3 regions of the Sphingobium sp. TKS genome follow, and region 3 is predicted to be linked to each of the others. Evidence: predicted binding sites of a transcription regulator. Region 3 holds the regulator's gene; each other region holds the start of a gene.
The links. Region 3 encodes LexA, which represses DNA repair genes until DNA is damaged. Its sites were predicted from a motif close to GTTCCNCNCTTGTTCT; they were not measured.
Positions count from the first base shown of each region.

Region 1 (2,267 bases), on a different replicon from region 3:
CACCCATTGCATGACGATCTCGCGCCGCTCATGCTCGAAGTCGACGTCGATATCGGGCGGCTCCTTCCGCTCCTGGCTGATGAACCGCTCGAACAGCAGGTCGGAACGTTCGGGGTCGATCGAGGTGATGCCCAGGACATAGCAGACCGCACTGTTGGCGGCCGATCCCCGCCCCTGGCAGAGAATGTCCCGGCTGCGTGCGAAGCGGACGATGGAGTTCACCGTCAGAAAATAGGGCGCATAGCCAAGCTCTGCGATCAGCCCCAGTTCGTGGCGCAGCAGGCGCGCGACCTTGTCAGGCACGCCCTCGGGATAGCGGACCTTGGCCGCCTCCCAGCTCATCTGCTCCAGCGCCGCCTGCGGCGTCAGGCCCGTTATGCTGGCTTCTTCCGGATATTGATATTTGAGCTCGTCGAGCGAGAAGCGGCAGCGGTCGGCAATTTCGAGCGTCCGCGCCAGCGCCTGGGGATAGCGACCGTAGAGACGGTGCATTTCCGCAGCCGGCATCAAATAGCGGTCGGCATACAGTTCGCGGCGGGCGCCGAGTTCATCGATCGTGCAGCGATGACGGGTGCAGGTCATCACCTCCTGGAGCACCCGGCGGTGCGGATGATGATAGAGAACATCGCCGGTGATCACCGTCGGCACCGCATGCCGTGCGGCCAGGTTGGAGAGATTGTGCAGCCGCAGTTGATCGCCCGGCCGCCGGCGCAGCGTCAGCGCCAGATAGCCTCGTCCGGCAAAGATCCTGGCGAAGCGCGAAATCACGGCTTGCGCCTCCTCCACCTCGCCGGGCAGCAATATGGCGAGCAGCCCTTCGGCAAAATCCGCGACATCGTCCCAGCCGATGATGCACTTGCCCTTCCCGCCCCGCTTTTTGCCGCGGCTGAGCAACCGGCAGAGATGGGCATAGCCGGATCGGTCGATGGGATAGACCAGCAGCGACTGACCTTCGGCAAGATCGAGCCGGCAACCGACGATCAACCGGACGCCGGTGACCTTTGCTGCCTCATGAGCGCGCACGATTCCGGCCAGGCTGTTACGATCGGTAATGGCGAGGGCGTCGAGGCCACAGGCTTCCGCCTGGGTGAACAGCTCCTCGCAGCTCGATGCCCCGCGCAGGAAGGAGAAATGCGAGGCGCATTGGAGTTCAGCATATCGCATGGCGGCACCTGCCGATTCTCACATCATAGCGCATATGTTCGCTATTTGTTCCAATGGGCAGAGAGTCAACGGGCACGGCGGTCACTCCGCCAATTTGAGCGCGATGCTGCCGCTGTCGGCACCATCGGTCCAGGATAAAAGGATCCCCGCCGGAGCCTAACTCAACGGCGGGGCCGAGGTTGAGGGGAGATGTCGCTCCAAGAGTGGGGCGACAAGCTGAAGCTATGCCTTTTCCGTAGCAATTCAAGATGGATTCGTCACCGATCTGAACCGGAAGGCTGGTCGATATGGCAATCCTGCCAGCCCCAGTCACCGCGCTGGACAAAGGCGACATAGTCATCGTCGAGGATCAGCGTCGCGTCCCCGTTGCGAAAATGCTGACCCAGCGACGAAGGCTTGCGGACGAGCACCAGCTCGCTGTCGGCCAGTTGCACATGCGCCTGCCGACCTTCGATCCTAAGCCCAAAGCTGCGGCCCTGCGCGCACACGACACGTAGAGCTTTGTGATGATCGACAGCTTGAGCCGCCGAAGATCCCATCAGCATAAGGATAGCGAGGAGAGGAAGCGCAGGCACGGCAATCTCCACGGCACGCATCATCCCAGGCTCCAACGAATCTGCGCCCCTAATCCTCCGCGGGCGCGCCGGTTCCATTGGCCAGCGCGTTAGCGATCGTCGTCGCAAGGATCTCCTCCGCTTGCGCGCGCACGCCCGCATCCTTGGAGGCAAGGTCATTGCGCAACCATTGCGGCGCGCGCTCCGTGGCGCGCAGAATCTGGTCCTTCACTTTTTCGTCCATTTCAAAGGCCTATGATCAACCCACATTGGCAGGGCAACAGGGCATTGGTGTTCAGCCAAAAAGCCCATGCAGGAACCAGCCCTGTCCGCCGGTCGCGCTGTCCATGCCGTCACCCTGTCGGAACACCCAGTAGCGCGCGCCTGTTTCATCCTCGAGAAGGAAATAATCCCGGACGCTGAGCCACTCCGCTTCGCTCATATGCCATTCGCCATAGATGCGTTCCGGGCCATCGGCCCGCTTCACCCGCCGCCGGATGCCGCGCCAGATAAAATGGACCGGAGGATGATCGGGAAGCAGCGCCATGG
Region 1 is NZ_CP005087.1:11,687-13,953, reverse strand. It holds gene K426_RS28535 (error-prone DNA polymerase) at 1-1,164, opposite strand, end outside; gene K426_RS28530 (hypothetical protein) at 1,422-1,763, opposite strand; gene K426_RS32030 (DUF6771 family protein) at 1,789-1,950, opposite strand; gene K426_RS28525 (Y-family DNA polymerase) at 2,014-2,267, opposite strand, start outside.
Region 1: K426_RS28535 (error-prone DNA polymerase) is a predicted target of LexA. The motif match lies at 1,201-1,216, and genes of this name have one in related genera.

Region 2 (2,267 bases), 150 kb from region 3:
ATCTTGACGGCGCGGGCTTCGGGTTTGAGGCGGGCGCCGTCGCATGTCTCGCAGGGCATGGCGGTCTGATATTTGCTCAGTTCCTCGCGCATCCAGGCGGATTCGGTCTGGAGCAGGCGGCGGTTCAAGTTGCCGATTACGCCTTCGAAGGGTTTCTTGACCTCATAGCTTTTCTTGCCGTCGACGAAGCGCAGGGTGACGGGTTTGCCTGCGGTGCCGTGGAGGATGATGATTTTCACCTCTGCGGGGAGATCTTGCCATGGGGTTTCGAGGGAGAAGCCGAATTCTTTGGCGAGGCTGCCCAGGACTTGCATATAATAGGGGCTGGGCGGGTTGGACTTGGCCCAGGGGACGATGGCGCCTTTTTTCAAGGACAGGGCTTCGTTGGGGACGACCAGTTCGGGGTCGAATAACTGCCGTTCGCCAAGACCGTCGCAGGCGGGGCAGGCGCCTTGCGGGGCGTTGAAGGAGAAGAGGCGGGGCTCGATCTCCGATATGGTGAAGCCGCTCACCGGGCAGGCGAATTTCTCGCTGAAGACGATGCGGTTGGCGGGGATTTCGGCGTTTTTCATTTTGCCGGCGGTTGCGCTTTGCCCACCCCCGGCCCCTCCCGCCTGCGGGAGGGGAGAGGTGAGGTCGGCTACGGTGCCGTCGGCCAGGTCGACATAGGCCAGGCCATCCGCCAGTTTCAGGGCTTGTTCGAAGCTGTCCGCGAGGCGGGTGGACATGTCGTCAGTGACGGCGAGGCGGTCGACCACGACTTCGATGTCATGCTTATATTTCTTGTCGAGGGCGGGGGCGTCCTCGATCGCGTAGAGTTCGCCGTCGATGCGGACGCGGGTGAAGCCTGCCTTTTGCCACTCCGCCAGTTCCTTGCGATATTCGCCTTTGCGGCCGCGCACCACGGGGGCGAGGAGGTAGAAGCGGGTGCCCTCGGGGAGCTGCATCACACGGTCGACCATCTGGCTGACCGTCTGGGCGCTGATGGGGAGGCCCGTCGCGGGCGAATAGGGGATGCCGACGCGCGCCCAGAGGAGGCGCATATAGTCGTAGATTTCCGTGACCGTCGCCACCGTCGAGCGGGGGTTGCGGCTGGTGGTCTTCTGCTCGATGGAGATGGCGGGGGAGAGCCCCTCAATATGCTCGACATCGGGCTTCTGCATCATCTCCAGAAACTGGCGGGCATAGGCGGAGAGGGACTCCACATAGCGGCGCTGACCCTCGGCATAGATGGTGTCGAAGGCGAGCGAGGATTTGCCCGAGCCGGAGAGGCCCGTGATCACGATCAGGCTGTCGCGGGGGAGGTCGACGTCGACGCCCTTGAGGTTGTGCTCGCGCGCGCCGCGCACGGAAATAGTGGTGAGACTCATGGGCGTGTTGTTCCAGATTTGTTCTTTGAGGGCAAGGCCCGGTCGGGCGCAAGATAGGGTCTGCGCGGTGAAAGGAAAAGGCGGCGGCTTTTCTCCGGCGGGTGGCTGGGTTAGGGCTGGGGGATGAGCGGGATTTCGGTTCGGATGCGGTGTGGGGCGCTGGTCGCTGCGGTGGCGCTGGCGGCCTGTGGCGGGGGCGTCAAATACCGGCCGGTGAGCGACCTGCCGGTGCGCGTGGGGAAGCCTTATAATGTGCGGGGCGTGACCTATGTGCCTGCCGCCGATCCGAGTTACGACTATCTGGGCTATGCGAGCTGGTACGGGCATGAGTCCGGCAGCCAGACGGCCAATGGCGAACGCTTCGTCCCCAAGGCGGTGACGGCGGCGCATGCGACCTTGCCCCTGCCGAGCTATGTCGAGGTGACGTCGCTGGAGACGGGGCGGACCATATTGGTGCGGGTGAACGATCGCGGACCCTTTGCCGGGCGGGGGCGGATCATCGACCTGTCGCGGGGCGCGGCGGAGCAACTCGGGATCAGGGCCACCGGGCACGCGCCGGTCCGGGTGCGGGTGGTGGAGCCGCCGGAGAAGGACCGCAGGAAGCTGCGCGAGGGGAAGGAGGCGCCCGAGCGGCCGACGGTCGACGACCGGGCATTGGCCAATTTGCGGGCGCAGCTTGACGCGCAGGGACGCTGATGTCGTTCGTGGAAGTCTGTCGTCGGTTCATCCCCGGTGGATGCTGCCGGGCGGGACGGGTCGACGGATCATCGAATGGGAAAAACGGTCGTTCGGCACTGGCGCTATGATGATGATCGACACAGCGATGACCCGGTACGGATCGGCCGGTGCGAGGTCGTCTCGCTGGTAACAGTTTGAAAGAGATCCCGGAGAGCCCGA
Region 2 is NZ_CP005083.1:1,451,521-1,453,787, forward strand. It holds gene uvrA (excinuclease ABC subunit UvrA) at 1-1,370, opposite strand, end outside; gene K426_RS07310 (septal ring lytic transglycosylase RlpA family protein) at 1,494-2,066, shown strand.
Region 2: uvrA (excinuclease ABC subunit UvrA) is a predicted target of LexA. The motif match lies at 1,380-1,395, and genes of this name have one in related genera.

Region 3 (2,267 bases):
GATCAATATGTCAGCGCCACCGGAACCACCGTGAACGGCATTGAAGGCTTCTGGGCGCAGCTAAAGCGCGGGATTAACGGCACCCACATTCATGTCAGCGCGAAGCATCTCCCGAAGTATCTCGCTGAGTTTGAGTTTCGTCACAATATGCGCGACGTTCCGCATCTGATGCTGGATCGCCTGATGGTTTCTTTTTCCCGCTAACAGGCGCGTGGCCGTGGGCCATCGCGTCTAGCAGGCGGTCGAAGCGATCGTTAACTCTGCTGTTCATGCTCTTGAGCCTCTAGCAAATTTCCTTGGCGAAAATCAGGAGTTATCCAATTTAACGTGTCGTTGGATCTACCCATGAAAAGCAAGGTCATGTGGTAAAAGTTACAACCTTCAAAGTCGCAATCCCAAAATCCAATAGCCAAGTTTGACTGGCTGCTTGGGTCTATCTCGATGCAATCCACATCATAGGTATTGCAATCACTCATGACACTCATCCTTTTAGAAGGATCGGTGTTCATTCCTATGATAGCAGTTCCGGGGCCGATTATCTCGCAATTAATAAACTTCTTACCGTTGACACGCTTACGTCCAAGCGGCGCCAGATCGCGTAAATACAGCCTCTTATTCTGATAAACCCGCGCCATTGGATCAAAATCTAAGCCCTCCCCGTCCAGTCGTGCCCGATGCCTTCTTTCGACTCTCCAGAGCTGCGTCTTGGCGAATAGTGCGAAGGACATGCTGGTAAGTAAGAACGTCACCAAGCCGCAGGCTATCCATCCAAAAGCGCCGAATTGATTGATGAGGCCCACGCCCTGAGAAAGATAGGCCATCACGATGCCCAAAATCGTGCCCGGAACGATGGAGCCTGAAAAAGTGAATAGCGATGAAGCCACCGAGAGTAGGCGCTCCATTGATTGGCTGAACTTTGCCATCTTGCCCCCTTCATGCCGAATCTCCTTCGGCATGGGGATCGCATATAGCGGATATCGCTACTTGTCGGAAAGGGATAATAACCAGGCGCTTGACTTACCCCTTTCCGTTTCCTATGCGTTCCCCATACGTTCCAAGGAGGGCAAGGCGAGATGTTGACACCCAAGCAACAGGAATTGCTGAGCTTCATTCAGACCCGGCTGGAGGAGGGAGGCGTCTCCCCCTCTTTCGAGGAGATGAAGGAAGCGCTGGACCTGCGGTCCAAATCCGGCATTCACCGCCTAATCAACGCGTTGGAGGAGCGCGGCTTCATTCGCCGCCTGCCCAATCGCGCCCGTGCGCTGGAGGTGCTCAAGCTTCCCGACGCCATGCATCGCGCGCCCAAGCTCATTGCGCCGCTCAAAGCCCCCTTGGCGACCGGACCGGCGTTGATCACGCCGCCTGCCGCCAATGACATCCTTGAGATTCCGCTGCACGGCCGCATCGCGGCGGGCGTGCCGATCGAAGCGTTGGAGGGGCAGAATATGCTCTCCGTCCCCGCGGCGCTGCTCGGGACCGGAGATCATTATGCGTTGGAAGTGGCAGGCGATTCCATGGTCGAGGCGGGAATACTCGACGGCGACTTCGCGCTCATCCAGCGCACCGAGGTGGCGCGCGAAGGACAGATCGTGGTCGCGCTGATCGACGAGAATGAGGCCACCCTCAAATATTTCCACCGCGAAGGACAGAAGGTTCGGCTCGATCCCGCCAACAGTGCCTATGAACCGCAAATCTACAATCCGCAGCAGGTCCGGATACAGGGAAAGCTGGCGGGGTTATTGCGGCGCTATAACTGACGACCCGGCAATCCGCGCGGTCGACCCAAAGGCCGCGCGACCCAGGGATGCTCGTCATTCCCGGTCTTCACGCTGCGGATGGAGCCATGGTCGAGATCGATGGCAAGGCCGCCCGTTGCGGCCAGGGATCGTCGATCCACCTTCAACCAGCGCGGTCGGCAGACCCCCGGCAGGCGCCGATCGCTGACGACGATATCGACGCGCGCGCAATCCCGCGCCAATATGGCATTGTCGATCTTCATGCTGCTTCGCGTCAGCAGCAGGTTCCAGTTCCGGCCTCCGCCCGTCACGCGAACGGCGCAAAGATCGGGAGAACAGCGGGCTTGCGGCAACGCCGCCATTGCCTCCAGCGTGCCGTCATAGCCCGCGCTTTCCGCCATGACCTCCCGCACATAGCTGCCCGCCCGCCCGCGCAGCGTCGCCATGCCGTCATTCGCAGTCCGGACCGCGACATGGCGACCATCTCCCGTTATCAAGATGGCGGGTGGCGAACTGGTCACGATCATCACC
Region 3 is NZ_CP005083.1:1,602,052-1,604,318, reverse strand. It holds partial or broken gene K426_RS30245 (IS1595 family transposase) at 1-204, shown strand, start outside; gene K426_RS08085 (hypothetical protein) at 255-923, opposite strand; gene lexA (transcriptional repressor LexA) at 1,074-1,757, shown strand; gene K426_RS08075 (ComEC/Rec2 family competence protein) at 1,748-2,267, opposite strand, start outside.